4 regions of the Micromonospora sp. AP08 genome follow, and region 3 is predicted to be linked to each of the others. Evidence: riboswitches for the same ligand, from Rfam matches in the RefSeq annotation. Region 3 holds a riboswitch; each other region holds the start of a gene.

Region 1 (2,191 bases), on a different contig from region 3:
CCGACTGGGAGGCGTGCACCACCCAGCCGTCGCCGACGTACATGCCGACGTGGTGCAGGTCGCTGTAGTAGAAGACGAGGTCACCGGCGCGCAGCTCGCTCCGGCTCACCCGCCGGGTCACGTCGTGCTGCTGCCGCGCATTGTGCGGCAGCGAGACGCCGGCCTTGGCCCAGGCCGCCATGGTGAGGCCGGAGCAGTCGTAGTGGTCGGGGCCGGCGGCGCCCCAGACGTAGATCTTGCCGATCTGGGCGCAGGCGAACTTGACCGCGATGCCGGCCGGGCCACCGGGGTAGCCGGCGGGGCAGGGGGCCGGGCGCAGCGGACCGCCACCGCCGCTGCCGTAGACCTTGAGCCGGAGCTTCTGCAGCTTGACGATCTCGGCGTCGATCTGCTTCTTCTTCGCCGCGAGCTGCGCCTCGGTGCGCGCCAGCTCGCCGATCATCTCGTCCAGCGGCTGCTTCTTGGCGGCCAGCTGGTCGCGCAGCTCGGCGACGGTCCGCACCTGCGCCTGCTGGCGGTTCGCGAAGCGGTCGAGCAGTGCGAGGCCGTCCACCAGCTCGCTCGGGGACCGGCTGCCCAACAGCGCGTTGACGGTGGAGAGATTGTTGTCGCCCTTGTACGCGTCGGCGGCGAGGCCGCCCACCTGACCGAGGGCGGCGTCCACCCGGGCCTGGAGCGGGGCGATCTGCTTGGCGAGCGCGGCAGCCTGCTTGCGCTTGGCGGCGAGCTGCTCGCGGGTGGCGTTGACCTGTTCGATGATCGGTTCGAGCTTGTTCCAGTCCTGGTCGATCTGGCGCTCGATCTCGGTGACCGACGGTTCGGCGTGGGCCGCCGTGGCGCCGCCGGTCAGGACGACGGCGGTGCCGGCCAGGGCGGCGAGGACGGTGGTGAAGCGGGACCAGCGGGAACGCGGCGCAGCCGTCGACCGGTCGACCGACCGGCCCGACGGTGGCCGCGGGGCATGGTGTGCCACCGGGCTTCCGTACTCCTTCTTCGTGCCCGCCTACCGAGTTAGCTGACGGGTTCGGGCGGGAAGGGAGCCGCCCTACCGCAGTGGCTGCGGATTCACCCCAGGTACCTGGGTCCCCGGCTCGCCCGGAGGCGACTCGGCGGTGTCGGACCGTCACCACCCGGGTTGGACGGTGAAACTGGCGGCCGACGATTGACCAGAGTAGAGATGACCGTTACCGATCCGCAACCCAAGTCGCCGTGACACTCCGTACCCGAAGGTTTTTTTCACCGAAGATTACTTGTCGGAAAGGTATTGACCCGGAGGGTGCGTGGGGCGAGGGTGAGGACGCAGTGACCCCCATCCCTGTCTGGAGGTTCGATGCACCTCTCCCCCCCGCCGTCGGGCAGACGGATGCTGCTGGCAGCCGCCGTCGCGGCGGCCACCGCGCTCGTGGCCACCGGACCGGTGGCCGCGGAACCGCTCACCGCCCCACCCCCCACCGACCGCCAGGAGCAGTACGCCGCCGCCGCGGCGGAGTACGGCGTGCCGCAGAGCGTCCTGCTCGGCGTCTCGTACCTGGAATCGCGGTGGGACACCCACCCGGGCCAGCCGAGCACCAGCGGCGGCTACGGCCCGATGCACCTCACCGACGCCCAGCACGTCCTCTCGACCCCGGCCAGCGGCCACGTCGACGAGGACGAGGACCCGCGGGGCGACGACTCGCGTCCGCTCACCCTCGACCCGGCCACCGCGTCGGCGCCGGCGGAGGACGCGCTGCCGCAGGCGTCCCTGCAGACGCTCGACGCCGCCGCGGCGCTCACCGGCCTCGCCGAGGAGACGCTGCGCACCGACGCGGCCGCGAACATCCGGGGCGGGGCGGCGCTGCTCGCCTCGTACCAGAAGGAACTGGCTGCGCCGGTCGGCGCCGGCACCGACCCGGCGGCCTGGTACGGCGCGGTGGCCCGCTACTCCGGCGCGGACACCGAGGACGCGGCGGCGGCCTTCGCCGACGAGGTCTACGACCAGCTTGGCCTCGGCGCGACCCGGACCACCGACGACGGCCAGCGGGTGACCCTGGCCGCCACCACGGTGACGCCGGACCAGTCCGGGCTGCACAAGCTGGGGCTGCGCCGCGCCGAACGGCCGGACGGCCTGGAATGCCCGGTGCGGCTGGCCTGCGAGTGGATCCCCGCCCCCTACGAGCAGCTCAGCGCGGACCCGGGGGACTACGGCAACCAC
Region 2 (2,191 bases), on a different contig from region 3:
GGGCCGGCTGGGCGGCGGCCGCCGAGCGGGAGCGGCGGGCCTGGCGGGACGCCGAGCTGGCCGCCGAGGCGGCCCGGACCCTGGCCGCGGAGGCGTACGCGGCCGCCGGCGCGCTGCGCCCCGCCCTTCCGGGCGCAGCCCCGGCGACGGTGCGGGGTCGGGACGGGGCGGCGCCGGCTCCGGTCCCGGCCGCCGTGCCCGGCGCGCGCTGGCGCCCGGCCCGGGCCGGCTGACCCGGCGAGCTCGACCGAATCGTTATCCGAATTCGGTGAGGCCTGTCACCCGTCCGCGGAAACGGTCATCGGTGCCGGGCCGGGCGATTGACACCCGCAATTCCGCGCTGGTCGCCACCGGATGTCCGCTTTTGGCCGCGCGGCGCCGCCGTAACTGCTCGTCCCATTGAGTGAAGTGAGTGACCGACTGTTCCGATATCCGTAGTGGTGCACGAGGTTTACGCAGGTGGGAGCGCTTGGCAGCCGGCATACCCACCGGTAGTGTCAGCGCGTCCGGAGCGGTTTTCGATCGCAAGAGGCGACGCCGCGCCGACCCGCCTAATCGTGCTCTGACGAACCGGGGACCCACAGCAACATCGGGGTGAATCCGCGGGCCACGGCCTGCGGTAGGGCGTACTTCCCGCCCGAATCCGTCAGCTAACCCGGTCGGCGGTCACGGAAGGAGTGCCATTCCTCGTGCCCACCCCCCGCTCGTCCCCCCGCCTCCACGGCATCGCGGTGCCGGCGCTCGCCTGAGGGCGACCGAAACCGGCAACCCGCCCCGACCGCCCGGCCCCCCGGGCGCTCCCCGTTCCCCGGCCATCCGCCCCGCAGCGCGCGTGAGTTCCTCCGCGTGCCGGGCCGGCGCGTGCCGCCACGCCCCGTGGAGGAAACCGTGAAGCACCACCTGAAGCGTCAGCTGCGCCGCCTCGTGACCGAACGCCCGTACCGGATCATCGCCGGCTCGGCCGCGGCGCTCGTGCTGGCCGGCGGCGCCAGCGCCGCCGTCGCCGCCACCGACGACGCCCCGGCCCCCCAGGAGAACACCGCCTCGGTCGCCGAGCTGGGCTCCCGGCTCGGTGAGGTCGCCAGCCGGGGCGAGGCCCGGGTCGCCGTCCCGTCGCCCTCGGTCTCGCCGAGCGCGTCGCCGTCGGCCGCGAAGCCGGCCGCCAAGGCCGCCGCCGACCCGGACACCACCCCGAAGGCCAAGCCGAAGCCCCCGTCGAGCAAGGTGCTCGACTACACCTACGAGGCGCAGACCGCCTACTGGAACTGCGGCCCGGCCGCGGTGCGCAACGCGCTCAGCGCGAGTGGCGTCGAGACCACCCAGGACGCGATGATCGCCCCGCTGAACGCCGGCGAGAACGGCACCAACTCGGCCGAGGACACCACCCGGGGCCTGAACCAGATGGTCAAGGGCAACCCGTACCGGACCCACATGTTCGGCGGCTCGGCGAGCCCGGCCGAGATCGACCAGCTCCAGGCGGACGTGGTCAAGGCGATCACCGACGGCCGGGGCGTGGTGGTCAACATCGCCGGCGACGCCACGGACACCGACGGCGGCTGGCACTCGTTCCCGGGCGGCCACTACATCGCCGTGGTCGGCTACAAGAACGACGGCCGCACCGTCCGGATCGCCGACTCGGCGAACGCGGCGCTGCCCGCGTACTGGATGAGCACCATCGACCTGGCGAACTGGGCCGCCACCCGCGGCTACTCCGCCTGATCACCCCTCCCGTCGGGCACCGGCTCCACCGAGCCGGTGCCCGACGTCGTCCGCGCCCGTGTCCGCTCTCGCGCCGGGTGTCCGTCCGGTGGCACACTGCGCCGTATGGGCGACGAGACGGGTACCCGCCATCTGCTGCTGCTGCACGGCATGGGTGCCACCGGTGAGGTGTGGCTGCCCTGGGCGCCGCTGCTGGAGCGCCACTGGGCGGGGCGCTGGCTCGCGCCCGACCTGGCCGGGCACGGCTGGTCGCCGCCGCTGCCCGGCTACTCCTTCGAGGCCCTCGCCCGACGGGTGGTCGAGGGGCTCGGCCCGGTGACCGAGCGGCTCGGCCCCCACGACCGGCTCGTGCTGCTCGGGCACTCGCTCGGCGGGGTGGTGGCGCTGGCGCTCGCCGCGCGGTCCCGGCGCCTGCCGGTCGACGCGGTGGTCGGGCTCGGCATCAAGGCCGTGTGGTCCCCGGCCGACCTGG
Region 3 (2,191 bases):
CCGACCGGAGCTGGACCCCGACGGTGGGCGGCGCGGCGCACCGCGCGCTGGCCCGCCAGGCCGTGCGGCAGTCGCAGGTGCTGCTCAAGAACGACGGCGGCGTGCTCCCGCTGGCCCGGGACAACAACAAGATCTTCGTGGCCGGGAAGAACGCCGACAACATCGGCAACCAGAGCGGCGGGTGGACCATCTCCTGGCAGGGCTCCTCCGGCGCCGTCACCCCGGGCACCACCATCCTCCAGGGCATCCGCGCGGCCGCCGGTCCGACCACGACGGTCACGTACAACCAGCGCGGCACCGGCATCGACAAGACCTACCGGGCGGCGATCGCGGTGGTCGGCGAGACCCCGTACGCCGAGGGCCAGGGCGACCGCACCGGCAGCATGAGCCTGGACCGCGACGACCTGCGTGCCATCACGACGCTGCGCAACTCGGGCGTGCCGGTGATCGTGGTGCTGGTCAGCGGCCGGCCGCTGGACGTGGCCGCCGAGCTGCCACGGTGGAACGCGCTGCTGGCCTCCTGGCTGCCCGGCACCGAGGGTGGCGGCGTGGCCGACGTCCTCTTCGGCGGGTACGCGCCGACCGGCAAACTGCCGATGACCTGGATGAACTCGGTCAGCCAGCAGCCCATCAACGCCGGCGACGGCAAGGTCCCGCTCTTCCCGCAGGGATACGGCCTGACCTATTGAGCCGCCCCTCGATAAGCCCCCTTCGGACGGTGCGCAACTCGAACGGGGCGACCTTCGCTCGGCCGGGTGAAGAACTTCACAAGAAGTGGGCGTTCGTCGCAAAAGGTTCCTAACGTCGTTTCCGTTCGCGATCGCGGACACCACGGGCCGGCAACGCCTAATCCCGCCGCCGGCCCGGTGGTACCTGGACCTCGGGCGGGAGCGGGGGACCCACGTTCCTCGGTGCACGACACCTCGGGGTGAAGCCGCCACCGGCGGCCGGGCTCCTCGGCCCGAACCCGACAGCTCACCTCGTCGGCGTGGAGGAAACCCACATGGCAAGTGAATACGTCGCCCGTCACCGCCGGACCGCGCAGCGTCGCACCGCCGTCGGGGCGCTCGTCGTCGGCGCCGCCACCGGCGCCGCCGCCCTTCTCGGCCCGGCCGCCCCGGCCAGCGCCGCCGGCGTCAACTGGGACGCCGTCGCCCAGTGCGAGTCCGGCGGCAACTGGCACATCAACACCGGCAACGGCTACTACGGCGGGCTCCAGTTCACCCGGAGCACCTGGAACGGCTACGGCGGCCAGAAGTACGCCAGCCGCGCCGACCTGGCCAGCCGCAGCGAGCAGATCGCCATCGCCGAGAAGGTCCTCGACGGGCAGGGCATCGGCGCCTGGCCGGTCTGCGGCAAGAAGGGCGGCTCCACCAAGAGGTACGCCAGCAAGGACTCGGGCTCGACGAAGTCCGCCAAGAAGGCCACCACGGAGCGGAAGTCGCGCGCCGACCGGCCGACCGTCCGCGGCGAGCGGCGGGCCAAGCCGAGCACGAGCGGCGCCGGCAGCTACCTCGTCCGGCCCGGAGACACCCTCTCCGAGATCGCCGACGCGAAGAACGTGGCCGGCGGCTGGCACGCTCTCTACGAGCGCAACAGGGACGTGGTGGGCGCGAACCCGGGCCTGATCTTCCCGGGCCAGAAGCTGCGCCTGCGCTGACCCCACCGGAACGGCCCCGCGCGGGCCGGTCCACCGCACCGCGAACGCCCGGCCGGGATTCCCGGCCGGGCGTTCGTGTCGGACGGGGCGGGCGGGCTCACCGGCGTCCGCGTCGGAGGTGGTTGCTATCGTCACGGTGCTCGGAAAGACGTGAAGAAAGCGCGGATATGACCAACGACCCGTTCTCCGCGGCCGCGAGCCTCGACGAGCTGCTGACCAGGACCCAACAGGCGCTCTCCGCGATGCGGTCCCGGGCCGCCGAGCACCCCGACGGCGCGCCCGGCGAGCTGCTCCGGGCCGAGGGCGCCGCGGCCGGCGGCCGGATCCGTGCCGTCGCCGTCCAGGGTGGCCGGCTGGAATCCGTCACCGTCGACCCCGCGCTGGCCGGGGAGTCCATGGAGGCCCTCTGCGGGCACCTGGTGTCGGCCGTGAACGCCGCCCTCACCGAGCTGGACGCCCGGGTCAGCGCCTCGGCCCAGGCGGACGTGGACGCCCTGGCCGCGCGGCTCGGCGGCCTGCCGGAGCAGTCCG
Region 4 (2,191 bases), on a different contig from region 3:
GGTCGCTGGACGGGTCGCCGTTGCCGCCGCTGTACGCCTTCCAGCCGCTGCTGGGCAGCCAGATCTGCTTGTACCAGATCACGTAGAGCACGGCGAGCGGGTCGGCGTTGCGGATGAAGTAGGCGGCCAGGTTGTTGCCGTACGTCTTGTCGCCGCCGGTGGCCACGCCGCCGAAGCCGTCCTTCTGCGCGGCGAAGTCGCAGGCCCGCCCCTTGGGGTGTTCACCGGAGCCGCTGGGCCGGTGGCAGGAGACGTACCGGGTGAAGCCGGCCGCCTTGGCCTGCTGGAGCGCGTGCAGCGTACGCGGGGTGATGCAGCCGTCGGCCGGCGTCGGGTCGTCGACGCTGCACGACTCGGGCGGCCAGGAGCCGTCGGCGTTGCGCGGGGCCGGCTTCGCGTTCGCCGACGAGGTGCCCTGCACGCTGCCGCCGCCGCTGCTGCGGGACGCGCGGTCGTTGGCGACCTCCAGGGCGCGTTCGGCCTGCTCCTTGCGCTTGGCCATCACGGTGACCTGCTTGCGTTGCTCCTGGATCTCGCCGGTGAGCGCGGCCTGCGTGCGGGTGGCCTCGTCCCGGGTCTCGATGAGGTCGCGCAGGGCCCGGTCCTCGTGCGCGGCCACCTGCTCCAGGGCCGCCGCGCGGTCCATGAAGCCCTCCGGGCTGCTGCTGCCGAGCAGCGCCGCGGCCGTGCCCATCCGCCCGGCCCGGTACGCCACCCCGGCGATCTCGCCGACCTTGGCGTCGCGCACGGTCAACTCGGCGTTGACCGTCTTGAGCTGGGCGGTGAGCTGTTGCTGCCGGGTCACCGAGCGGTTCAACGCGGCCCGCGCCTCGAGCCAGCCCTTGCTGGCCGCATCGAGTTGGGCGCGCAGCGCCGGCGTGCCGCCCTCGTCGTCGCCGGGTGCGGCGGCGAGCAGGCCGGTCGCCGGGGCCGCCGATGCGGGGAGGGCCGGCTCGGCCACGACGCCGAGGGTGAGCGTCGCGATGAGCAGGGCCGCCAACCGGGCGGCCGTCCGTCGTACAGGTGCCACTGGGGGCATTCACGTGTCCTTCCGTCAACCGCCGACCGGGTTAGCTGACGGGTTCGGGACGGAAGATCCCTACCGCTGACGCGGATGCACCCCACGAACGTGGTTCCCCGGCTCGCCCCTGCGGGCGATTAGGCGCTGGCCGCCGCAGGCGCCGGTGGGCGCCGCCCGGCGGTGGCCGCGGTCGAGCCTACCGGCGCTGCTCCGGGCCGGCTCCGCAGGTGGGAGCCGGCGACCCGGTCAAAACCGGCATAAGTGCACAATAACCACTTGGATTTAAGATTGTCCTAATTACCACTCGACTGCACCGCAGGCCCCGGGAGACGCTCCGGGTTCGATCTGCAACGTGGCGTGATCGATCGAGAAGTCCTCGTGCAGGGCGGTGCGGGCCGCGGCCAGCACGTCGCCCACCTCGGCGCCCGGGACCATGGTGAGGTGCGCCGAGGCCACCTCCATGCCCGAGGTGAGCGTCCAGACGTGCAGGTCGTGCACCTCCGCGACGCCGGGCACGGCGGCCAGCCGGTCGTGCACGGCGGTCACCTGGAGGTGCTCCGGGGCGGCCTGCACCAGGATGCGGACGGCGGCCCGGCCGAGCCGCCAGGTGCGCGGCAGGATGAACAGCCCGATCGCCACGGCGACCAGCGGGTCGGCCCACCACCAGTCGGTGAGCGCGATGATCACGGCGGCGCCGATCACCCCGAGCGAGCCGAGCAGGTCGCCCAGCACCTCCAGGTACGCCCCGCGCAGGTTGATGCTCTCCTCGGCGCCGGCGCGCAGCAGCGCGAACGCGGCGATGTTGGCGAGCAGGCCGAGCACCGCCACGGCGAGCATCGGCCCGGCCAGCACCTCCGGCGGCTCGCCGAACCGGCGTACCGCCTCGATCAGGACGTAGACCGCCACGGCGCCGAGCAGCACCGCGTTGGCCAGCGCGGCCAGCACCTCCAGCCGGTAGAGCCCGAAGGTGCGCTGCGGATCGGTGTCGGCCCGCCGGGTGGCGCTGATCGCGGCGAGGGCCATGCCGATGCCGAGGACGTCGGTGAACATGTGCCCGGCGTCGGAGAGCAGGGCCAGCGAGCCGGTGGCGAACGCGGCCACCGCCTCGACCGCCATCAGGGCGGTGAGCAGACCGAACGCGGCCCAGAGCCGACCACGGTGACGGTGCGC

The links. A riboswitch is a leader RNA that binds a small molecule or an ion and turns the genes downstream of it on or off. The one in region 3 is predicted to bind cyclic di-AMP.
Region 1: it holds a riboswitch for cyclic di-AMP, as region 3 does, so the genes downstream of both, FXF50_RS26285 (NlpC/P60 family protein) here and FXF50_RS30095 (transglycosylase family protein) in region 3, are expected to answer to the same signal.
Region 2: it holds a riboswitch for cyclic di-AMP, as region 3 does, so the genes downstream of both, FXF50_RS10025 (C39 family peptidase) here and FXF50_RS30095 (transglycosylase family protein) in region 3, are expected to answer to the same signal.
Region 4: it holds a riboswitch for cyclic di-AMP, as region 3 does, so the genes downstream of both, FXF50_RS16280 (hypothetical protein) here and FXF50_RS30095 (transglycosylase family protein) in region 3, are expected to answer to the same signal.

The regions. Positions count from the first base shown of each region.
Region 1 covers NZ_VSEZ01000021.1:49,364-51,554, forward strand. The annotation lists gene FXF50_RS26285 (NlpC/P60 family protein) at 1-973, opposite strand, end outside; cyclic di-AMP (ydaO/yuaA leader) riboswitch at 985-1,122, opposite strand; gene FXF50_RS26290 (N-acetylmuramoyl-L-alanine amidase) at 1,364-2,191, shown strand, end outside.
Region 2 covers NZ_VSEZ01000004.1:350,039-352,229, reverse strand. The annotation lists gene FXF50_RS10030 (hypothetical protein) at 1-233, shown strand, start outside; cyclic di-AMP (ydaO/yuaA leader) riboswitch at 539-680, shown strand; gene FXF50_RS10025 (C39 family peptidase) at 877-1,719, shown strand; gene FXF50_RS10020 (alpha/beta fold hydrolase) at 1,825-2,191, shown strand, end outside.
Region 3 covers NZ_VSEZ01000001.1:559,947-562,137, forward strand. The annotation lists gene FXF50_RS02535 (glycoside hydrolase family 3 protein) at 1-689, shown strand, start outside; cyclic di-AMP (ydaO/yuaA leader) riboswitch at 834-1,004, shown strand; gene FXF50_RS30095 (transglycosylase family protein) at 1,004-1,660, shown strand; gene FXF50_RS02545 (YbaB/EbfC family nucleoid-associated protein) at 1,828-2,191, shown strand, end outside.
Region 4 covers NZ_VSEZ01000008.1:215,717-217,907, reverse strand. The annotation lists gene FXF50_RS16280 (hypothetical protein) at 1-1,039, opposite strand, end outside; cyclic di-AMP (ydaO/yuaA leader) riboswitch at 1,044-1,175, opposite strand; gene FXF50_RS16275 (cation diffusion facilitator family transporter) at 1,319-2,191, opposite strand, start outside.